DNA from 4 places in the Sphaerisporangium krabiense genome. Region 2 is predicted to be linked to each of the others. Evidence: riboswitches for the same ligand, from Rfam matches in the RefSeq annotation. Region 2 holds a riboswitch; each other region holds the start of a gene.
The links. Region 2 has a riboswitch for cyclic di-AMP ahead of BJ981_RS39220 (hypothetical protein). Riboswitches for the same ligand answer to the same signal wherever they lie in the genome.

Region 1: it holds a riboswitch for cyclic di-AMP, as region 2 does, so the genes downstream of both, BJ981_RS21305 (coiled-coil domain-containing protein) here and BJ981_RS39220 (hypothetical protein) in region 2, are expected to answer to the same signal.
Region 3: it holds a riboswitch for cyclic di-AMP, as region 2 does, so the genes downstream of both, BJ981_RS27145 (CHAP domain-containing protein) here and BJ981_RS39220 (hypothetical protein) in region 2, are expected to answer to the same signal.
Region 4: it holds a riboswitch for cyclic di-AMP, as region 2 does, so the genes downstream of both, BJ981_RS24345 (C40 family peptidase) here and BJ981_RS39220 (hypothetical protein) in region 2, are expected to answer to the same signal.

The regions. Positions count from the first base shown of each region.
Region 1 covers NZ_JACHBR010000001.1:4,816,264-4,821,950, forward strand. The annotation lists gene BJ981_RS21290 (PP2C family protein-serine/threonine phosphatase) at 1-165, shown strand, start outside; gene BJ981_RS21295 (response regulator transcription factor) at 173-778, opposite strand; gene BJ981_RS21300 (M50 family metallopeptidase) at 1,028-2,335, shown strand; gene BJ981_RS21305 (coiled-coil domain-containing protein) at 2,421-3,365, opposite strand; cyclic di-AMP (ydaO/yuaA leader) riboswitch at 3,400-3,536, opposite strand; gene galT (galactose-1-phosphate uridylyltransferase) at 3,604-4,683, opposite strand; gene BJ981_RS21315 (DeoR/GlpR family DNA-binding transcription regulator) at 4,680-5,480, opposite strand; gene BJ981_RS39680 (50S ribosomal protein bL37) at 5,655-5,687, shown strand, end outside.
Region 2 covers NZ_JACHBR010000001.1:4,086,580-4,092,266, forward strand. The annotation lists gene BJ981_RS18095 (hypothetical protein) at 160-435, shown strand; gene BJ981_RS18100 (OsmC family protein) at 466-864, shown strand; cyclic di-AMP (ydaO/yuaA leader) riboswitch at 1,485-1,615, shown strand; gene BJ981_RS39220 (hypothetical protein) at 1,967-2,554, shown strand; tRNA gene BJ981_RS18110 (tRNA-Lys) at 2,668-2,741, shown strand; gene BJ981_RS18115 (AfsR/SARP family transcriptional regulator) at 2,927-3,742, opposite strand; gene BJ981_RS18120 (YcaO-like family protein) at 4,070-5,437, shown strand; gene BJ981_RS18125 (TOMM precursor leader peptide-binding protein) at 5,460-5,687, shown strand, end outside.
Region 3 covers NZ_JACHBR010000001.1:6,191,597-6,197,283, reverse strand. The annotation lists gene BJ981_RS27155 (DUF6716 putative glycosyltransferase) at 1-1,201, opposite strand, end outside; gene BJ981_RS27150 (hypothetical protein) at 1,216-2,202, opposite strand; cyclic di-AMP (ydaO/yuaA leader) riboswitch at 2,906-3,057, shown strand; gene BJ981_RS27145 (CHAP domain-containing protein) at 3,069-3,785, shown strand; gene BJ981_RS27140 (ABC transporter substrate-binding protein) at 4,174-5,514, shown strand; gene BJ981_RS27135 (carbohydrate ABC transporter permease) at 5,627-5,687, shown strand, end outside.
Region 4 covers NZ_JACHBR010000001.1:5,547,432-5,553,118, forward strand. The annotation lists gene BJ981_RS24335 (MFS transporter) at 1-1,293, opposite strand, end outside; gene BJ981_RS24340 (ArsR/SmtB family transcription factor) at 1,290-1,865, opposite strand; cyclic di-AMP (ydaO/yuaA leader) riboswitch at 2,300-2,460, shown strand; gene BJ981_RS24345 (C40 family peptidase) at 2,543-3,115, shown strand; gene BJ981_RS24350 (peptidase MA family metallohydrolase) at 3,305-4,210, shown strand; gene BJ981_RS24355 (M48 family metallopeptidase) at 4,275-5,570, shown strand; gene BJ981_RS24360 (glycosyltransferase family 4 protein) at 5,567-5,687, shown strand, end outside.

The DNA.
Region 1 (5,687 bases), 730 kb from region 2:
ATCGAGCAGCCCGGGCGCGACATCGACTCCGGCCTCGACCGCCTGCTCGGCGAGGCCGAGCGCCTGGTGCCGTCGGGCTTCTACGACGGCGCGCGGCCCCTGGTCAACTCCATGTCGGCGGGCCACAACGACGACTGCGCGCTGATCCTCATCTGGCGCCCCTGAGCCGGGCTCACAGCCAGCCGGCCTCCACGGCGATCCGCACCGCGTCGACGCGGTTGCGCGCCCCCGTCTTGCAGATGATTCGGGACAGGTGGTTGCGGACCGTTCCCACGGATAAGTACAGCTTCTCCGCGATCTCCTTGGACGCCGCCCCCTGCGCCGCGATGCGCAGCACGTCGAGCTCGCGGGGCGTCAAGGGGTTGTCGGCGGAGGCCAGCGCGGCGATGGCCAGGTCGGCGTCGACGGCCTTGCGCCCGGCGGCGACGCGGCGTATGCCCTCCGCGAGGTGCTCGGGCGCCACGTCGATGCTCAGGAAGCCGAGCGCGTGGGCGGCGAAGGCGCGCCGGACCTGCCCCGGGTTCGGCTGGCCTGACAGGAGCAGCACCCTGCACCGCGGGGCCTTCTCGTACAGGCGCGCGGCGGCGGTGAGGCCGTCCACGTCGGGAAGGTCCACGTCGATGACCGCCGCGTCCGGGTTGAGTTCCAGCGCCGCTGGGACGATGTACTCACCGGAGGCGACATCGGCGATCACCATGAGGTCCTTCTCCCCGTTCAGGGAAGCAACCAGGCCCCGCCGTACCAGCGGGAGATGTTCGGCGACCAGGATCCGTATCAAGGTGCTCCCTTGAGTGGCTTTGGAACAGACCCGGCATATGTCGCTTTGCCGGTCCATATCCCACGGTGTCTAGATGATTGCTGACCGTCAATGCAGTCTCTCGATTCGGTCCACGCCGCGCAAGTCACTCCTACGCTTGGTCGTTGATGCCCTTTTCCCGGCCCGGCGGGAGCCCGCGCGGAGTTCGGTTAGGCTCAGAGAGGGCATTGCACGCCGAAGCCGTCTTCTCCGCAGGTGGGGGTAGGGTCTATGAGCTGGCTCATCGTGGCCGGGTTTCTCATCTTCTTCCTCGGGATGGCCTTGTCCATTGCCCTGCACGAGCTCGGGCACCTCGTTCCCGCCAAGCTCTTCGGGGTGAAGGTCACGCAGTACATGGTCGGTTTCGGGCCCACGGTCTGGTCCCGGCGGCGCGGCGAAACCGAATACGGCCTCAAGTGGATTCCCTTCGGCGGTTACATCCGCATGATCGGCCCCCTTCCTCCCCGGCCCACCGACGATCCGAACAAACTGCGCAACCTGCCCACCGGCCCGTGGCAGGGGCTCATCGAGACCGCCAGGCAGGCGTCCCTGGAGGAGGTCCGGCCCGGCGACGAGAACCGCGTGCTGTACCGCAAGCCGTGGTGGCAGAGGTTCATCATCTTCCTCGGCGGGCCGCTCATGAACTTCCTCCTCGCGTTCGCCCTGTTCGCGGTGGTGTTCATGGGCTTCGGCGTCGAGGTCGCCAAGCCCGTGGTGGCCAAGGTGTCGCAGTGCGTCATGACCGTCGCGCAGGAGTCCAAGGGCCAGAAGTGCGACTCCACCTTCAAGCCCACCCCCGCCGCGCTCGCCGGGCTCCGCCCCAACGACGCCATCGTCTCCTTCGACGGCAAGCCGGTGCGCACGTGGGAGGACGCGACCGGCTACATCCGGTCGCACGGCGCGGGCCCCGTCACCATCGGCATCCGCCGCGACGGCGCGCCGATGACGCTCACCACCAGCCTCATCGCCCAGGACCGCCCCTCCGTCGAGGAGCCGGGCAAGGTCGACAAGGGCGTCGGCTTCCTGGGCGTCACCCCGGTCAGCGTGGTCGAGAAGCAGGGCCTCGGCTACACCGTCGGCGCCATGTGGAACATCACCTCCCGCACGGCCCACGCGCTGTCGCAGTTCCCGCAACGCCTGGTCGGCGTGTGGCAGGCCGCCTTCGGCGGGGCCGAGCGCCAGCTCGACAGCCCGCAGAGCATCGTCGGCGCGGGCCGCATCGGCGGCGAGATCGCCGCGTCCGCGCTGCCCATGGAAGGCAAGATCGTGGCGTTCATCCAGCTCCTCGCGGGCGTGAACCTGGCGATCGGCATGTTCAACCTCATCCCGCTGCTGCCCCTGGACGGCGGCCAGATCGCGGGCGCGGTCTGGGAGGGCCTCAAGCGCGGGTACGCCCGCGTGCGGCGCCGCTCGATGCCTGGACACGTGGACATCGCCAAGGCCCTACCCCTGACCTACGCGATGGTCGCGATCCTGCTCGTCGTCGGCGGACTGCTGGTCTACGCCGACATCGTCGCCCCGATCCGCCTCACCGGCTGAGCCTGCGGGCCCCGGCTCCGGCAGGAGCGGAGGGCCGGCGCCCACCCGAGGTGAGACGGCCCTGCCCGCGCGTCGCGGGCGGGGCTCAGTACATCGAGATGTGCACGTGGTCGAAGTGGTTGGCCGTGATGCCGCCGCGGTTCTCCATCGCGCGCCAGCCGGGGAAGCCCATGTTGTAGATGCGCTGCCGGTAGATCACGTACTTGACGCCCAGCTTGCCGCCGTTCTTGATCGCCCAGGCGGCGACCTGCTCGCCGAGCGCGACCTGGGGGGCGGACGGCATCGCGCCGCCGGAGCTGAGCATGAAGTCGCAGGCCCGGCCGAGGGGGTGCTCGCCGGAGTTCTCGGCGCGGTAGCAGCCGATCGGGAACCGCATGGCGAAGTGGTCCTTGATCTCGGCGCGGATCAGCCGCATGCGCGGGGTGATGTTGTCGCCCCCCGCGGGCAGCTCCGGCGCCCACGACCCGTTGGCCCTCTTGCCGGGCGCGGTCGGCACGAGCGTGTCGAGCTTGTCGGTGATCTGGTCGATCAGCTTCTCGGCCTCCTCGCGCCGGTCCTTCACCTCGGCCATGTCGGCGCGGAGCCGTTCGGTGAGCAGGGCGGCGTCGTCGGAGGCCTTCTTGCGCTCGTCCCGCACGGCGGCGAACCTGGCGATCTTCGCCTCCTGCTCGTCGCGCAGCTGGGTCAGCAGCGCGGCGCCGCCGTAGCCGGGGGACAGGAGCTGGCCGGCCATGCCGAGGTTGCCCGCCTGGTACTGGAGCTGGGCCAGGTCGCCCACCTGCGCCTGCGCGGCCTGCAAGCCCTTCTCGGAGGCCTTCAGGCGCGAGCGCGCGGCCTTCTCCGCGGTCTTGGCCTCGGCCGCCGCGACGCGCTTGGCGTTGTACTGCCCGATCAGCTTGTCGACCTGCTTGCCGAGCGACTCCAGTTGCGCCTTGAGCTGCTTCTCGGACGGCTTCGGCGCGGCGCCCGCCGTCGCCGTGCCGAGCAGGAGCCCGGCGGTGGTGAACGTGGCCAGCACGGCTGCGGCCACGCCGGCATGGCGGCGTGTCGTCGGGGGCAGAGCCCTCTCCTCTCCATCTGCCGACCGGGTTAGCTGACGGGTTCGGGCCGGAGAAGCCCTACCACGGACGTGGATTCACCCCAAGAACCTGTGGGTCCCCGGTTCCCAGGCGGGGCGCCTGGGATTTGGCGTACCGGCTGTTTCGGCCGGTGTTGGATGGATGTTAGTACCTGACCGCGGCCTGCGGGGAGTTTGGGGCGAAATGTCGCTAAAAATCACCTGATGTCCGAAGTTGCCGGGCGGCCTCCTCCGGGAGCACGTCGTTCACGAACGCGCCCATCGCCGACTCCGACCCGGCCAGGTACTTCAGCTTCTCCGCCGCCCTGCGGATGCTGAAGAGCTGGAGATGCAGGTAGGCCAGGTCGCGCCCCTGGCGCACCGGCGCCTGGTGCCAGGCGGCGACGTACGGCATCGCCACGCCGAACAGGCCGTCCAGCCGCCGCAGCACCCCGGTGTACAGCGGGCCGAACGACGCCCGCTCGCCGGCGTCCAGCGCCGTCAGGTCCGGCACCCGCCGGTTGGGGTAGACGTGCACCTCGAACGGCCAGCGCGCCGCGGCGGGGACGAACGCCGTCCAGTGCTCGTTCTCGGCCACCACGCGCACCCCGGCCTTGCGCTCGGCGGCGAGCACGTCGGCGAACAGGTCGCCGCCCGTGCGCTCCCGGTGGCGCGCCGCCGAGGCCAGCATGCGCCGGGTCCGCGGGGTCACGTACGGGTAGGCGTAGATCTGCCCGTGCGGGTGGGCGAGCGTGATGCCGATCTCCGCGCCGCGGTTCTCGAAGCAGAACACCTGCTCCACGCCCGGCAGCCGCGACAGCTCGGCGGTGCGGTCCGCCCACGCCGCGAGCACGAGCTCGACCTGGTCGGGGGAGAGGGCGGCGAAGGAGGAGTCGTGCGCGGAGGTGAAGCACACCACCTCGCACCGCCCGGCGCCCGCCCGCGCCTCGCTCAGCCCGCCCGGATCCTCATGCGCGCCCGCGTGCCCGCCGAAGGACGGGAAGCGGTTCTCGAAGACGGCGACGTCGTAGTCCGGGGACGGGATCTCGGTCGCCCGGCCGGGCGCGGAGGGGCACAGCGGGCACTGGTCGGCGGGCGGCAGGAACGTGCGGCCCTGGCGGTGCCCGGCGACGGCGACCCACTCGTCCAGGACGGGGTCGTGCCGCAGCTCCGAGGCCGGGGGGCGCGGCGGCAGCTCGCGGGTGTCGGCCGCGGAGCGGTCGGCGTCCTCGCGCCGGTCGAAGTAGATCAGCTCCCTGCCGTCCGCGAGGCGGGTGGTCGTGCGCCTCACTGGGCCGCCGCCTCGGCCGCCTCGCGTGGGTCGGCGAGCACCAGCGCGCCCACCTGGTCGGCGAGGAGGGGACGCGCGTCCTCCGGCAGGCCCGTGTCGCTGATCAGCACGTGCGCCTCCTCCAGTTTGGCGATCGTGCTGATGCCGACCGTGCCCCACTTGGTGTGGTCGGCCAGCACGACGAGTTGCTGCGCGGCGGCGACCAGCTCTCTGTTGGTCTCGGCCTCCAGCAGGTTCGGCGTGGTGAAGCCCGCCCTGAGGTTCATGCCGTGCACACCGAGCATGAGCGTGTCGACGTTCAGCTCGCGGATGGCGGCCACCGCGACCGGGCCGACGAGCGCGTCCGAGGGCGTGCGCACCCCGCCGGTGAGCACCACGGTCTGGTCCTGCCTGCCCGAGCGGTGGAAGACGTCGGCCACCTGCAGGGAGTTGGTGATGACGGTCAGCTCGGGGACGTCGGTCAGGAAGTGGGCGAGCGTCCAGGTCGTCGTGCCCGCCGACAGCGCGACGGCGGTGCCGGGGCGCACCAGCTCGGCGGCGCTGCGCGCGATGGCCTCCTTCTCGGCCTGCTGGCGCACGGACTTGGCGGCGAACCCGGGCTCCTCGGTGGAGCCGGCGCCGGTGGCCGTGGCGCCGCCGTGCACCTTCTCGACGAGCCCCCGCTCGGCGAGCACCTCCAGGTCCCTGCGGATCGTCATGTCCGAGACGCCGAGCTCGCGCACGAGGTCGGCGACGCGCGCCGCGCCGTTCCTGCGCACCCGCTCCAGGATCGCCTGCTGCCGCTGCTGGGCCAGCATCCCCCACCCCTTTCCACACATTCCACCAAATTATTACACATACCACCGCACCACTGTTGGAACATGGTGGGCTCGTGTCGCCGCGCCCGCGGTTCCTTTGACGTTTGGGCCTTGTACGCCCCCCGTTCACCGGGCGAGGGTGGGAGCACGGGACGAACGCGAAGGGACGCCGAGATGGCCAGACGCGCGCGCAAGAGCCGGGCACGC
Region 2 (5,687 bases):
ACAGCCGATGGTCCCATGGGTCGCCCGTGCCGCGATAGGGCAGGGGTGCCCGGCACCCCAGGTCGGCATCGATTTCGTGCGGACGGTGGTGATCGTCTTGTCCCGCGATCTGCATATCCCGCTGATCGTGGGGAAAGGGGTGGAAAGGGGTGATACTCAATGGATCAGGATGAATTGGAGTCGCTGTCGCCCAGGGAGCTGCACGACAGGGCGGTGCACTACGCGGTCTCGCACGGCGACTTCGGCTTCCTGTGGGACCTGCTGAAGGCCATCCCCGCCGCCGAGGCGGCGAGCGGTCACACCGACGAGGCCGCGAGCGACCTCAGCCGGGTGTCCGCGCTGCTCAGCGACGCGGTCGCCTCCGGCGAAGGCGATCTCGGCGAGGCGCTCCGCCCCGTCTACGTCGCCTACCTGTCCAAACACCCGGACGCCTGACCAGGCGTCCACCGGCTCTAGGCTCCTGCCATGGCATCGGTGAATGTTGAGCGAACAGACGGCGGCTTCGTGGCCCGCAACGCCCGCGGCGCGGAGGTCGCCATCGGCGGTGGCGACGACCAGGGGGTCTTCACCCCCGTCGAGCTCCTGCTCGCCGCGGTGGGCGGCTGCAACATCGTCACGGTGGAGCCCCTCACCGCCCAGCGCGACCACCGGCTCGTGCGCCTGGCCATGACCGTCCAGGCCGACAAGGCCGAGTCCAACCTGCTCGGCACGGTCACCATCACCTACGACGTCGAGCTTCCCGAGGGCGACGACAAGGCCGGCGAGGTGTACCGCGCGGTGGCGCGGCGGGTGCACGAGAAGTACTGCACCGTGAGCCGCACCCTCCAGGAGGGCGTCGAGGTCGCGCTCGAACTGCCTGAATAGCCGCCTGCGTTTCCGGGTCCATCCGTACCCGGTCAACCCCTGGGACTCTGACCGAATCTATACCCTGCGATGACGAGCAGCTCAGGCCCCGGTATGTAGTGTTAAGGCAGGTCACAAGGGATGCGACCGGCATCCGGCGGGGCCTGCGAGATCTTTTCTGAAAGGACGCGGTGGGGGACCGCGTCCGTCAGCGGGACCGCCCGATGCGTTTGGGGGAAGGCATCGGCGCTGGACCGTTTGAGATCGGGGCCGGGCAGGCGGGGGACTGCCCGGCCCCGACACATTTCCCCCACCTTTCACTCACCCCCGTGCCCCTCGCCGGTCCCCGCGGGCCCGGCGTGGCCGCGCTCTCGCGCCTCTCGCGCGACGACATCCCTTGGGACGTGACGACACCGTCCTCTTTACTTACCGTCTTTACCCGCCATGCCCCTGGAGGGGCCTGCGGCCGGGGTGGGTTGCCGTCAGCGGGTGTCCGAAACGAGAAGTTCCTGCACATCAGGTAGATCTTCTAATACTTTCGGGGGATAACGTTGGCTTTGTCCTGACTAAGTGGGTAAGGTCTTAACCCAAGACGGGCGGTGACCTGGTCTTCAGCCCGAAGGCCGCCGTCCGCAGTCGAGTCTCCAAGGCCGTACGAGGCCGAGGGGAGCCGGGGACCCACGTCCTTTGGGGTGAATCCGCGCCAGCGGTAGGGAGCTACTCCAAGCCCGAACCCGTCAGCTAACCCGGTAGACGTGATTGGAGAGGAGACCGAGTGGAGCACCCCACTCCGCGGAGCCCATTCCCCGGGCTACCATAAGCCCCGGATCTTCGCCGTCAGAAGCGGCGGACAAGTCGGCTCGTAGCAGCCGTCCACCGGGCGACATCTTCGCACTCGCCCTCTGTGACGTCGTGGCGAGAACGCCACAGCCCTACTTGCACCTGCTTGCACCACACGGAACGCGCCGGTACGGCGATGGGCCCATGGCCCCGCCGACCCCTAGAGACAGCGCTTTCCACCCCCGTACCGGCGCCCGGCGCGCCCGGAGTGCGGCCTTTGTCTTCTGATGAAAGATCCGATCTCCCCATGACTTCTTTCGCGGTACCCCCTACCTGGCGACCGATGTCCTGTATTCTCGGCGCCTGCCTCGCAGCCACCACCGCCTTCGGCGCCACCACCGTCGCGGCCCACGCCGACGACACCGCTCCGACGCCCGTCGCGACCGTCGAGGTCGGCAAGCCCATCCTGCTCAAGGGCTCCACCAAGGCCTCCTACTTCTGGGACGACGCCTCCGGGCGCATGGGGGACACCGGCCTCCCCGCCATCGGCAAGCCGATGCAGAAGGGCCTGTTCGCCAGCCCGAGCTGGCCGCTCGGCACCGAGGGATACGTGTTCTACAAGGGCAAGAAGGCCCCGTTCTTCATCGGCGACCGCGGCCCCGGCATCCCCTCCAACAGCGGCGTGATGCTCGACATCGACGGCAAGACCTTCGCGGAGCTGACCGGCGGCGCCTTCAGCGACACCACGCTCACCGTCAAGGGCTTCGACGCCGGCCACATCAACGTCGAGTACGTGATCACCAAGTGGGGCGACGGCGTCGGCAAGAAGAACTACCCGGTCCCGTTCTCGACCGGCGCCTGGGGCGTCCGCGACGCTAAGCCGGCGTCCCCGCCCCCCACCCCCGTCACCCTCGCCGGCCAAGGCGGCTGACGCCCCCGAGATCGCGGAGCCCCCGATCGGCGGGGCTCCCCGCGAGGCCCGGCTACGCCCGCCGCCCGATGTGCGGAGCCACGCGGGGACTGCTAAAGTCGCCGTAGCCGAATGCGCCGCTAGCTCAGTTGGTTAGAGCAGCTGACTCTTAATCAGCGGGTCCGGGGTTCGAGTCCCTGGCGGCGCACCGGAAGAAGGCCCAGGTCGTACGACCTGGGCCTTCTCATTTCCGCCGGTCATGCGATCGTTGCCAAGAGATCTGTTGGAGCCCGAGGGTCAGGTGTACCCGAAAGTCGGGTGTCTCGGGCTCCCGGAACATCGTCGGTGATCTGGCCGCCATGGAAGGGCCGCGATGGCCGTGGCGGTGCCCGGTCAGGTCGAGGTGTGCGCGTGAGAGACGAGAGAGCAGCGCAGGTGGCGCAGGGCGTCTTCGGCCCGGTTGAGAATGGCCGAGTGGATGGCCTGGAGATCCGGTCCCGGCTCGACGCCGAGGTCGCCCACCAGGACCGCGCGGGCTTGGCCGAAGGTGTCCAGCGCGCCGACCAGATCTCCGGCGAAGTAGCAGGCCCGGGCCAGTTGTCCCCACGAACGTTCTCGGTAGGGGTGGTGGGCGAGAACGGCCCGGATGTGGGGGATGAGCACGCTGTGCCGTCCCAGTTGCAGGCGGACCTCGGTGAGATCCTCCTGCGCCGCGACCCGTAGCCGGTTGTGGGCCCCCAGCCATTCCATGAGGCTGCCGGCGCCGGACACGTCAGGGCCTCCGGCCGGTCCGCGCCACAGGGCCAGTGCGGCCGACAGCTTGGCCTCCGCCTCCCGCACCTCGTTGGTCGCCAGCGCGGTCTGGCCGTCGTCGAGGAGCCGGTGGAAGACGAACAGGTCGATCTCGCTGGGGGAGATGTTGAGGCGGTAGCCGCCGCTGCCCTTGCCACCGCGGACGGAGGTGACCGTCTCGCTGCACACTCCGGCGTGACGGAGGATCTTGCGTAGGTGACTGATGTAGGTGCGGATGTTGCTCGCCGCGCCGCTCGGGACCTGGTCCCAGATCAAGGTGGCGAGCTGTTCTTGCGTGACTTCCTGCCCGACGTGCAGCGTGAGGGCTGCCAGTACGCTGCGGGCTCGATGTTCCAGGGCTTGGGTTCGCTCTTCTTCGCCATGAACGACGACGGGGCCTAAGAGGCCGATGAGCATGCTCTATTCACCCCTGTCAATATCGGTTGCGGTGTCAAAATACGCATTGTTGCCAGCACGGATGTCAGTATGAGGACAGCCGTGTGAACGCCGCAAGCGCTCGACCGGCTTGTCTACGGGGCGTACGCATCTGATTCCATACGGTCTGAGCTGCTGGTATCTGAGGCCAGGCCCATGGCCGCCCCGGCACCGAACGCCCCGGCCGCTCCCGTGAACCCCTCGCCCGGCGAATGGTCATGCGTTCGCCATGCGGATCATGAGGATGATGGTGACCGCATCGCGATCAAGGATGCGCCCTGGCATCGATGCTGATCAGGAGCGTGCTGCATGAGGTTGTTCGAGGCGGCTCCACGGGGGACGAGCGTTCCCGCCTCGCTGGCGAGCATGGGAAGGCTGGTGTCGGCCTACGGCCTGGTGTCCACGCTGAGCTGGCTGCCCGTCACCGAAGGGGAGAGTAGTTTCCCCATCTTCTCTGGATCGTTGGGCAATCCGGGCGCGGTACTGGCCGCGCACCGGGATTGGGAGCACGACCCGTCGTCCGGCAATTTCGACGGCGCGGGCGGAGCACTGGACCCGGAGATCGCCGCCCATCTGGCGGTGGCCGAATCGCTGGAGCGCTACAGCTCGTGCGCCTGGCACCCGGACGCGACGATCTGGGCCACCGCGGAGGAGCTGGGCGAGGACTGCATCCCGCCGGACGGCTGGCCGAGCCTGTCCCGGCGTGAGTACGCCGACCCCAGGTGCGGGCTGGTGCCCCCGGACCCGAGGATTCCGCTGCGCTGGGTGGAGGCGTACTCCCTGACCAGGGGCCGCAAGGTGTACGTCCCCGCGTCGCAGGTGTATTTGAAGTACCCGCCGGAGTCGGCCGCCGAGCGCCACGTCCACCCGATCTCGACCGGGTGCGCCGCCCACTCCGAGCCGATCGCCGCGGTGGTCAACGGACTGCTGGAGGTGGTGGAGCGCGATTCGATCTCCCTCACCTGGCTGCAGCGGCTGCGCCTGCCCCGCCTGGAGTTCGACCTCGGCGAACTGGCCCCGGAGCACCGGGCGTTCGCCGAGCGCGCCGCGAACCACAACACCCGGGCCGTGATGTTCGACGCGACCACCGACCTCGGCATCCCGGTGATCTACGGGCTGGTGCTGGCCGACCACGATCCGGTGATCGCCCAGACGGTGGTGGCCACCTGCGATGTCGACCCGGGCCGGGCCATCGCCAAGTGGTACAGGGAGGCGGCCTCGCTGCGGATCGCGCTGCGGGCGCTGGCGGGTGACGAGAGGAATCCGAACGTGGCCCCGGAGGACACGCTGAGCGTGACCGGGGGCGCCCTGCTGGCCGGCTCGCCGGACAAGCGGCATCTGTTCGACTTCCTGCTGGAGGGGGATCGGCCGGTCCACCGCCTGGCCGACCTGCCCACTCCGCCCGCCGGGGCCGGCGACCGCCAGGTGCTGGCCTGGCTGCTCGAACGGTTGCACGCCGCGGGCTGCGAGGTGGTGGTGGCCGACATCACCACCGACGAGGCCCGCCAGGTCGGGGCGCACGTGGTGCGGGTGATGGTGCCGCAGGCGATGCCGCTGAGCTTCATGCACCGTGCCCGCTACCTGGGACACCCGCGCCTGTACGAGGCTCCCGCGGCGATGGGCCACCCGGTGCACGCCGAGGCCGACGTCAACCCCCACCCCCAGCCGTTCGCCTGATCGACCGCGTAAGGAGAGCCGTATGCCGCCTGACCTGCGTCGCCATGCCCTGATCCTCGCCTCCGGCCCGTTCGGGCACGCGGTCGCCGACCGGCTGCGCTCGAGAGAACTGCCGGAACTGGACGAGGTGACGGTGCAGCCGGCCGACCACGGCACGCATCCCAGCCTGTGGCCCCGCGCCGACCTGCTGGTCTTCGCCACCTCACACGAGCGGCCGCGCGTCAGCGAGGCGATCGACGAGAAGGCGTTC
Region 3 (5,687 bases), 2.1 Mb from region 2:
TCGGGGGCAGTTCGACGCGCAGCCGGGCGCGGCGGCGCGAGGCGGCGTGGGCGGGGCCGTCCAGGAGCGGCCTGACCGGGGGCAGGCCGGTGGTGCGGGCCTGCTCCACCAGGGCGTCCAGGCGGGCGATCCAGTCGCTCGCGGCGCGGTCGTGGAAGTAGTTGGCGTCGCACCAGGCCGCCGTGGGCCGCCGGAACCCGCCGCGCGCCAGGTCCTCCAGGGTGCCGAGGCAGCCGCTGCCCTCGAACACCAGGTTGATCATCTCGGCGCTGACCCCGAAGTCGGACAGCACCAGCAGCGGGACCTCGCCCGCGATGGCCTCCAGGGCGGCCGTGGAGCTGACCGTGACGAAGCCCGCCGCCTCGGCCAGGTGCTCGTGCATCGGCCCCACGGCGAACCGCACCGCCCCCGGCCGCACCGCGCCCGCGGCCTCCAGGGACGCCCACAGGCTCTCGTAGTGGTAGCGCTCGTTGTGGGTCTGGCGCTCGGTGGTGAGGGCGCGCAGCTTGACCACCACGTCCAGGTCGGGGCGCGCGGCGGCCAGGTCGTTCAGGGCGAGCAGGACGCTCTCGCGGTCCTCGCGGCGCTTGGGCACCTTGGCCTGCGTCGCGAACACCACCCGCCGCCCGGCCGGCGTGACCGGGTCCTCGGCGAGGGAGGCGGCCAGGGAGGGCGCCGCGTCCAGGGGAACGGGGTGGGCTGGGGTGGCGGCCTTCAGGAGCCCGTCGAGGTAGGGCAGGCGGGCCAGGGCCGTGACGCCGGCCGCGCCGAGGTCCTTGCCGATGCGGCCGAACTCCTCGACCTCGTGCCCGCTGTGGACCACGAACAGGTCGCAGCCGCCGCGGAACATCCACGCCTTCTCGGTGGCGGGGATCGAGATGCCCGGCAGGCCGGACACGAACACCGGCCGCGGGCTGAGGTCGTCCAGCACGTCGCTGACCAGGACGTCCACGACGGGACCCGTGCAGGCGACGAGGATGGCATCGGGCCTGAGCCGCTCGGCGAGCCGCCGGACGGCCCGCGCCGAGACCACCGCGGGAGGCTCGCCGCCGGCCGCGCGCGTGCCGCTGACGGCCGCCGCGATCTGGGCGGGCGAGGGGACGATCGGGGTGCGCACGACGGCGAGCGTCGAGGACCACCCCTCCGGCAACTGGTCGAGCAGGCCCGCCGCCCACTTGAGGTAGGAATCGGAATCGGCCACGGCGAGAACCCGGCTCAAGGAGCAGCCCTTTCGTGCGCGAACATCTGGAGGTGTGATCGGAGGGAGACCGACGCGGAGGGCGTCCACCAGTCGTCGGGGACGTCCACCGTCTCGACGGGGACGCCGCGTGCCGACAACAGGACGCGCAGGGACGTCACCGCCGTGGACGGAAGGCTGAGGACGCGCTGCCCCGGACGCAGGTCGCGCAGGGTCATCTCGACGGGGACGCCGCCGTCGTACACGGTCACGCCGGGGTGGTCGCGGACGGCGGCGAGGTCGCCGGGGTCCTCGCGGCGGTGCGGGTAGTAGGCGAGCGGGCCCTTCAGGGCGAACAGCCAGGACAGGTACCGGTCGCGGTGGATCAGCCCGTTGCGCACCAGCGAGGTGCCGAGCACGACGGTGTCCTCGCGGGGACGGGGGTGCCGGGCGGCGGGCTGGGAGCGCAGCCAGGCGAAGTCGTGGGTGATCAGCTCGGCGCCGAGGCGGCGCACGGCGGCGGCCAGGCCGGCGGGGACGGGCAGCGCGGTGAAGACGGTGAGACGCCCGGCGCGGGCGGCGGCCCGCAGGCGCAGCGCGGCGGCCAGGCCGAGGGCGCGCCGCGACGGGGTGGCCTGGACGCGGGCGCGCAGCAGGGACGTGCCGGCGCGGGAGGTGAGCTGCTCGAGGACGCGGATGGTGGCGAGGCCGTCGTCCACCAGCACGATGCGCGACGGCAGGGCGGTGAGCGAGGTGAGCTGCACGCGGCCGGAGAAGGCGTCCCCGAGCACCCAGGCGGCGCGGCGTCCCGGCCGGGGCATGCGGCCGGAGGCGGTCTCGATGGCGAGTCCCGGCGGCAGGTCGAGCGAGGTGAGCTCGGTGCGCGTGACACGCAGGGCCGGGAGCTTGGCGCGGGTGACCACGCGCATCTCCGGTCCCGCCACTCCGGCGTGCCGCGCTTCGACCGCGCAGAGCAGCTGGAGGGGTGACTCCACCCAGGCGACGGCCGACCCCTGCTCCCGCACGCGGCTTCGACCGTTCCTCTCCACGCCGGGGATTGACGCTTTCACGACGCAAGCAAGGTAGCCGCGTGACGCGACGCGTGAGGTAACAACCGGTGAACACGGTCTTACGGCCGCTGGACCAGGTCCAGATCAACGGACGCGGGACCGTGCGCGTGGCGCCACAGGGGCCTCATACGACAGGAAACGGCCGAACCGCCCGGCCGGTGCCGAACCCGTCCTCGGAGCCCCTTCGGGGGGTGAATCACCTCCGTTCCCGGCTTCGGGGGTCACACGCGCGGGGGCGGCCGGGAGGCGTCCCCGCCCTTCCGTCATAGGCGACGCCGGGCCGTCCGGCAACCCCCTCGGGACGTTCGCCGGGGCCTTGACAATCCGATGGCCGCCCCGCCCGGATATCCATTTCCTGCCACCGTGTCTCGCAGGTCACATCAGTCCCAGAGCGCTCGGCGGCCGGCGCCTGATCCGTACGATGGGCGGATCGTCGCAGGTAAAGAGCGGGTCGTGCGCGGCCCACGATCACCGGCCCCGCGCTGCTTGGCGTCCCGGATCCCCGATCCAGACCAGAGATTTGTCCTGTTTGCATCTGTTTGTCCGATGTATTACGGTGGGTGGACTCCTGGCGGGGGAACGTCCGGATCGGACGGCCTCTTCATGCCGTGGAGCTTGCATAGCGCGGCCGGTCCTCTGGGAGATCCCTCTCCCCCCGGCGCGCGCACCGCCGAGTCCGCCCTGTGCGGAGCCGGGGACCCACTTATCTCCCCGGGGTGAATCGGGGCGCCATTCCCACGGACGCTCCGTAGGGCGAACTTCCACGCCCGAACCCGTCAGCTAACCCGGTAGGCGGCCGTGGAAGGAGTCTCCACTTGTCCATGTTCGACAACTTCGACAAGTTCGTACATCGGCTTCAGGATGCCCCGAAGAACCACCTCAAGGCCTACGCGCTGGCCGGCCTGGTCGCCGCCCAGCTCGTGACGGGCGCCGCCTTCGCCGCCAACGCCGACACCGGGCCCGGGGGCACCGGCGTCGCCAAGGTCGCCGGCAACGAGGCCGCCCACCTGGCCGAGGGCCTCCACGCGCCCTCCGGGGCACGGCACGTCTCGGCGCAGCAGCTCCTGACGCTGGCCGAGAGCCAGGTCGGCATCAGCGAGAACGCCTACGGCGGCGGCACCAAGTTCCACAGCTGGTACATGGAGAGCCCGCGGGCCCGCGAGACCGTCGCCCGCGACGGCGGCACGATCGGCGCCTACGCCAACGCGCCCTGGTGCGACATGTTCGTCTCCTGGGTCGGCGAGCAGCTCGGCATGCAGGACACCATGGGCTCGGACGCCTACACCGTCGCGCACGCCAAGTGGTTCGCCCAGCAGGGCCGCTACGGCGAGACCCCGAGGCCCGGCGCGGTCGCGTTCTTCGCCTGGAACGGCACCAAGAGCGTCGACGCGATCGAGCACGTCGGCTTCGTCGTCAAGGACAACGGCGACGGCACCATCAAGACCATCGAGGGCAACACGGGCAACGGCAAGGTCGAGGTCCGCACCCGCTCGACCGGTTCGGTCGCCGGGTACGGCTACCCGAACTACGCCGCCTGAGCCCCCGGCCGCCCGCGCGGCGGCCCCCAGGACCACCAGCGGCGCGCCCCGCCTCCCCGCGAGCGCCCGTCCTCCCCGGCCGTACGGCCCGGCGTTTCCCGCTTCGCCGGGCCGTACGGCCTTTTTCACCACGAGCTATGGGAGCGCTCCCAGAAACTCCGGGAAGCGCGTGCGGCCCGGCGCATAACCCGGCGTAACAGTTATGTTTCAGCGTATTGACGGCGGCGTTGCGGATCGGCGACCCTTCGTGGGAGCGCTCCCAAACCTCGCCCACGAGGCCGCTCGTGGGACCACGGACGAGGTTCCAGCCACATCGCGGGGCCCGACCGCCGGGGCCGGCCCTCGATGCACCTCCCACTGACGGGCAACCACCGAGAGGGGTCCGGAAATGAACCACAAGGCGCGCCGCGGCGGGAAGCTCGCCGCCGCGATGACGATGGCCGCCGCGCTCGGCGTCACCGCCGCCTGCTCCTCCGGCGGCACCGCCGCCGAGGGCACCTCGTCGGCCGCGCCGGCGGAGAAGATCACGCTGACGCTGCAGACCTTCGGCGGCGGCACCAACTTCGGCTACAAGGCCGCCGTCGAGAAGTGGAACGCCGAGCACCCGGGCGTCCAGGTCAAGTACACCAACCTCACCGACAGCTTCGAGAACGTCTACTGGCCCCAGATGCTCCAGTGGCTCCAGTCGGGCACCGGCGCCGGCGACGTCGTGGGCATCGACGAGGGCGGCATGGGCCTGGCCAAGGCGCGCCCGCAGTTCTTCACCGACCTCGGCCAGTACGGGCTGGACTCCCGCAAGGCCGACTTCCCCGCCTGGAAGTGGGAGAACGGCCTCACCGCCGACGGCAGGCTCTTCGCCCTCGGCACCGACGTCGGCGGCATGAGCATCTGCTACCGCACCGACCTGTTCGAGAAGGCCGGGCTGCCCACCGGCCGCGACGAGGTCTCCAAGCTGTGGAGCGGCGGCTGGGACGCCTTCATCAAGGCCGGCCAGGACTTCCAGGCGAAGGTCAAGGACACCAAGTTCGTGGACAGCGTCAACACCATCTACAACGTGGTGCTGTCGCAGGAGGCCGCCAAGAACGGCAACGTCACCTACTTCGACCGCGACCAGAAGCTCATCGCCGGCACCAACCCGGCGGTGAAGACGGCCTTCGACCTCACCCAGAAGATCAGCCAGGCCGGGCTGACGGCCAAGCTGCAGAACTTCACCGACCCCTGGAACACCGGCTTCGTGAAGTCGCAGTTCGCCACCCTCGGCTGCCCCGGCTGGATGCTCGGCGTCGTCTCCGGCACCGCGGGCGACGAGTTCAAGGGCAAGTGGGACGTCGCCACCGTCCCGGGCGGCGGCGGCAACTGGGGCGGCTCCTGGCTCGCCGTGCCGAAGCAGTCCAAGCACCCCAAGGAGGCCGCCGAGCTGGCCAGTTACCTGACCGGTCCCGAGGCCCAGCTCATGGCGTTCAAGGAGGGCGGCAACCTGCCGAGCACGCTGGCCGCGCAGGACGACCCCGCGCTGCAGAGCGCGACCAACCCCTACTTCAACGACGCGCCGCTCGGCAAGATCTTCGGACCGTCCATCAAGTCGCTCCAGCCGACGTTCCTCGGTGAGCGGCACGCGCAGGTCAAGCGCGAGGTGGAGCAGGTCATCACCGGCATGGACCAGGGCTCGGTGCCGTACGCCGAGGCCTGGGACAAGTTCGTCGCCGCGGGTGAGAAGGCGGCGCGCTGACCGCCGCCCCCGCCACCGGCTCCGCCCATCGACCGTCACCGACGAACGAAGGAGTCCAGGGCTCCCCCGCCCGGCCACGGAACCCGCGGCCGGGCGGGGCCCCGCACCGCCGATGAGCGTCAACACCCAAACCCGGCGGGCGGGCCCGGCGCCGCCCGAGCCCCGCCCGCGCG
Region 4 (5,687 bases), 1.5 Mb from region 2:
GGCGGGTGCCGTAGGCAGGTCGCGGTCGCGCCGCAACGGCCCCGCGAACAGAATGAGGCCGCTCAGGGCCACTCCCGCCATCGCGACCCACATGGCGGGGCGCACGCCGAGCGCGTCGCCGAGCGCCCCGGCGGCCACGGCGCCGACCGGAATCGTGCCCAGGTTGACGAACTGCATCGTGACCGAAACCCGGCCGAGCAGATGGCGCGGGCAGTACGCCTGCCGGAACGCGCCTTTGATCACATTTCCCGCCACGACGCCCGCGACCACCATCAGGGCGCCCGCGACCCCTAGGGCCAGCCACGGCCCGGGACGCGCGGCGGGGAGCAGCAGCCCGAACGGCGTGCACGCCACCTCGCAGACGATCAGGGCCCTGGCGCTGCCGAGGCGGCGGGAGATCCAGGTGGCCAGGGCGGCGCCCGCGACGCCGCCGACGCTGGTGGCGGCGATCAGGCCGCCCGCCGTCCCGGCGCTCACACCGACGTCGCGCACCAGGAAGACCACGAGGATGGCCTGGTAGCCGACGAGGAACAGGTTCGACATGGCCCCGAACAGGGTCAGGACCCGCAGGTAGGGGTCGCGCAGGACGAACCGCATGCCCTCGCCGATCTGCCGGCGCAGCGTGGCCGTCTCGCGCACCGGGGCGGCCGCCTCGCGCGCCCGCATCGCGAGCAGGCAGACCGCGGAGATCACGAAGGTGGCCGCGTCGGCGAGCAGGCCGGCGACCGCGCCGAACGCCTGGGCGGCCAGGCCGCCCGCGCCCGGGCCCGCGACCTGGGCGGCCGACTCGCCGCCCTGGAGCTTGGCGTTGCCCTCCCGCAGGTCGGCCGTGGCGACCACCGAGGGCAGCAGGACCTGGTAGGCCGTCTGGAAGAACACCTTGGCGGCGCCGGCGACCAGGGCCGCGGCCATCAGGTGGCCGATGGTGAGCACGCCCAGCCACGCGGCCACCGGGACGCTGCAGAACGCCAGCGCCGACACCACGTCGCAGGCCAGCATGACCGGGCGCCGGGGCAGCCGGTCGACCCAGGCGCCCGCGGGCAGGCCGATGAGCAGCCAGGGCAGCCAGGCCGCGGCGGTCAGCACGCCCACGGCCAGGGCGTCGGCGTGCAGCACGGTGACGGCCACCAGGGGCATCGCGACGCTGGTCACCGAGCTGCCGAACGCGCTGGAGGTCTCGCCGATCCACAGCAGGCGGAAGTCGCGCTCGCGCAGCAGGCCCCCGACGCCGCGGCGCGCGGGGGAGCGGCCGGAGGGGCCCGGCTGCGGGGATCGCGCCTCCAGGGCGTTCATGGCCGCCCCGGGACGCCGAAGGCGAACAGGAACACCGGGTCCCGCCGGGCGCCGTCGTCGGGGACGTCACGGGCCGCCCAGCGCTCGAACAGGGCGATGACCTCCCCGCTCAGCTCGGCGAGCTCGGCGGGCGTCAGCCGCAGCCACTTGTCGGCGGAGAAGGGCGCGTTCTCCCAGGCCGCGCGCTCGTCCTCGGTCATGGCGTAGTAGGCGCGGACGATGCCCACGTGGTGGTCCAGGTTGATCGACTCGGCGGCGCCGGCCACGGCGGCCGAGGCGGGGTCGGACTCGAAGTCGCGGGTGGACCACCGGAGCGACGCCGACACCAGGCGCCACCAGCGCTCGCGCCGGTCGCGGGCCAGCTCGGGGGCCTCCTCGACCAGCTCTCCCGAGGCGAGGACGCGCAGGTGGTGGCTGACGTTGGCCACGGCCTGCCCGGTGTGGTCGGCCAGCATGCTGGCGGTGCAGGGCCCGTAGACCTTGAGCGCGTCCATGAGGCGGCGCCGCAGGGGGTGTGCCAGGGCGGCCAGCACGCGGGAGTCGGTGATCTGCCGGACGTTCTCGTTCTCCATGGGTCCCACGCTGGCATGGGCAACACTCCTTGCGCAAGAGCCATTGCTAAAGACCTCTTGCGTATTGACATCTCTGGAGAGGCCCGCAACCGCCGATCCGGCCCGTCAAGATCAAGAACTGGTGGGACGGATGTGACGGATGTGACGAAGGTCGGGCCCTGTTTCCACGCATGTGAGAGGAATCACATTCGGGTAACAGAGGGCATTGATATCCAGGCGTTATCGGTTAGTGATCAGTCGTAATGATCTACGTTGTGCTGACCCACCCTTTGCTGGAATTTCGCAATCTGTGTAGCTTCTGGGCCGCGGCGAGCAACGCCATGCCGTCGCGAACGAGGGCCGATCCGCAAGATCGGCCGACGCACCACCCATCCATTCGGCCGTCGTCGCCGGCGCATGCCGGCGAAACCGGGGACCCGACAAGGAACCCACCCCTCGGCGGCCTGCCGAATCCGTGCGGCAAGGAGCACGGAGCCGGGGACCCAATTGACCTTCCACCCGGGAGGTCGGGGGTGAATCGGCGCCTCGCGCGCCGTAGGGCTGCTTCCCTGCCCGAATCCGTCAGCTAACCCGGTAGGCGTAAGTGGAAGATCCTAGGAGCGATCCTGTCCAGCACCACCCCTAGCCCCCGCCTGCCCCGAATCGCCAGGTTCTCCTTCGGCGGCGCCGTCCTCACCGTGTCGGCCTCCGTCGCCCTGGCGGCCCTGCAGGTCCCGGCGGCGCACGCCGCCACGCCGGTCACCCCCGTCGTTCCCCCGGTCGCCACGGCGGAACCCGCCGCGGCTCCCGAGAGCGAGGCGGCGGCGACCACCACGGGCTCCACGGCCGCGAAGACCTCCAAGACCAAGAAGGCCAAGAAGACCAAGCTGACCAGGGCCGCGCGGCAGCGCGTCAAGGCGCGCACCGCCGTGGCCGTCGCCAAGCGGCAGATCGGCGACCCCTACCGCTGGGGCGCCGCCGGCCCCGGCGCGTTCGACTGCTCGGGTCTCGTCCTGTACTCCTGGCGCAAGGCCGGCGTCAAGCTGCCCCGCGTCACCGGCGCGCAGTACCGCTCGGTGCGCAAGAAGGTCGCGTGGAAGAACCTCAAGCCGGGCGACCTGATGTTCTTCCGCGGGCTCGGCCACGTCGGCATGTACGTGGGCCACGGCAAGATGATCCACTCCCCGCACAGCGGCGCGCGGGTGCGGATCGACAAGCTCAACGGTTACCGCAAGGGCAGCTTCGTCGGAGCCGTCCGCCCCGGCGCGTGACCGGTCCCGGCAGGCGCCTCCGCGCGGCCGTCTCCCCGCGGACGCCCCCGCGCTGAGCGCACCAGGCCGTGAAGGCCCCGTCCACCCTCACCCCTCGCGGGCGGACGGGGCCTTCACGTTCCCGGCGCCCGCCGCCCCTGCCCGTCCCGGGCCGCGTTGGCGGGGCGGGCCGCCCGGTAGATTGCCCGCATGCGCGTCGTCCGGCTGGGGGCCTCACTCGCGGGCCTGCTGGCGGCCCTGAGCGCGCCGGCGGCGGCTCCGGCGCTCTGGGACGCCCTCCCGGCCGCGCCCGGGGCGTCAGCGGCGCTCTCCGGCGCGCCGGCCGTCCCCCGGGCCGCCACCGCCGACCCGGGAAGGCTCGCGCGGGCCGCGGTGGCCGAGCGCCCGGACGTCTGGGCGGGCGCGAGGATCGTCATCGGCGAGCGCTCCGTCGTGGTCGGTGCGGCACGGACGGGCGCCGCCGAGGCGGCCGATCTGGCCCGCAGGGCCGACCGTGCCGCCCGCGTCGTGGCGCGGCTGGCCGGGCCGGTGCGCCCGCTGGTGCTGCTGCCCGGCACGACCGCGCAGGCCGCCGCGCTCGCCGCGCCGGCCTCGGTGCGCGGGCTCGCCGCGGTCGCGGCCGTGGACCACGTGATCGTCGAGCCGGGCGCGTACGCGCGGCTCAGCGACGCCGGGCGCGACGTCGTCCTGGCCCACGAGCTCACCCACCTCGCCACCGGCGCGGCCACGGACGCCCGCACGCCCAAGTGGCTCATGGAAGGCTTCGCCGACTACGTCGGCTACCTGGACTCGGGCATCCCCGCGCCGGCGGCCGCCGCCGAGCTGGCCGCCGAGGTGCGCGCGGGCCGGCGCCCGATCGCGCTGCCGGGCCCGCAGGCCTTCGCGCCGGAGTCCCCGCGCCTGGCGCAGGCGTACGAGGAGGCGTGGCTCGCCTGCCGGTATGTCGTGGCCCGTTACGGTGAGCGCGCCCTCGTCGCCCTCTACCGTGAGTTCAGCGGGGGCGGCGCGCCGGGCGCGCTTCCCCGCGTGCTCGGAGTGAGCGCGGAGCGGTTCACCGCCGCCTGGCGCGCCTACGTGGTGGCGGAGCTGTCGTGACCGCCCGCCGCACGCGCGCCCGGGGCCGTCGTGACCGCGCGGCACGCAGGAAAGGCTGGTATCGGTGGCGGAGCTGACCGAGGAGACCCGCCCCGGCGGGCGGGCGGGCGGCGGAGCCCGGGCGGCGGGCGTCGCGCTCGTGGCGCTCGGCGCGGTCATGGCCGCCGTCGTCGCGCTGACGACCCCCTGGGACCCCTTGGGCGGCGCCCCCGCCGTGCCGGCCGACCCCGCCCGCGACTTCACCCCCGCGCAGATCTCCCGGGCCGCCGCCTTCGACGCCGCCGTCAGCCCGCCGTCCTACCTCTCGCTGGCCGTGACGCTGCTGGTGGCGGGCGCGCTGGTCCTCACCCCGGTGGGGGCGTGGGCGGTGGGCAGGCTCAGGGGGCCGTGGTGGCTGCGGGCCCTGGCCGGGGTGCTGCTGCTGTCCGCGGTGACGCTGCTGCTCAAGTGGCCGTTCGGCATGTGGTACGAGACCCGGCTGCGCGCGTACGGGCTGTCCACGCAGGGCTGGGCGGGGTGGTCGGCCGACCGGCTGAAGAGCTTCGCCGTGCAGACCGTGCTGGTCGCCGTGATGATCCTCGCGGTCGTCTGGCTGGCCCGCCGGCTGCCGGCCCGCTGGTGGATCCCCGCCGCCGCGGGGGCCTTCGTCCTCACCGTCGCCGCCTCGTTCGCCTACCCCGTGGTCGTGGAGCCGCTGTTCAGCGACTTCAAGCCGCTGCCGCGCGGGCCGCTGCGCGCCGAGCTGATCGCCATGGCCGGCCGCGACGGCGTCCCCGTCCGTGACGTCCTGGTCGCCGACGCCTCCCGCCGGACCAGCGCGCTCAACGCCTACGTCTCCGGCTTCGGTGCGACCCGGCGGGTCGTCGTCTACGACACGCTGCTGCGGGCTCCGGAGAAGGAGGTCGTGCTGGTGGTCGCGCACGAGCTCGGCCACGCCCGCGAGGACGACGTGCTGTACGGCACGCTGGTCGGCGGGCTCGGCGCCGCGGCGGGCGCGTGCCTGCTGTACCTGGTGGCCGGCGCGCCGGCGGTGCGCCGCCGCGCCGGGACGCCCTCGGTGGGCGACCCGCGGTCCGTGGGGCTGCTGCTGGGCCTGATCACGCTCGCCTCCGTGCTGGCGGGACCGGCCGAGAACGTGGTGAGCCGGGCGATCGAGGCCAGGGCGGACGTCCACGCCCTCGACCTCACCCGGGACCCGGCGACGTTCGTGGCGATGCAGAAGCGGCTGGCCGTCACGAACCTCTCCGACCTGTCGCCGGACGCCGTGGACTACCTGCTGCACGCCTCCCACCCCACGACCCCGCAGCGCATCGCCCTCGCACGCGCCTGGGCCCGCGAGAACGGGCTGCCCGAGCCGTGAACCCCCGGGGCCGCGTCCTCATCGTCACCAACGACTTCCCGCCGCGCCCGGGGGGCATCCAGGCGTTCGTGCACGCCCTCGCCGAGCGCCGGCCGCCCGGCTCGACCGTGGTGTACG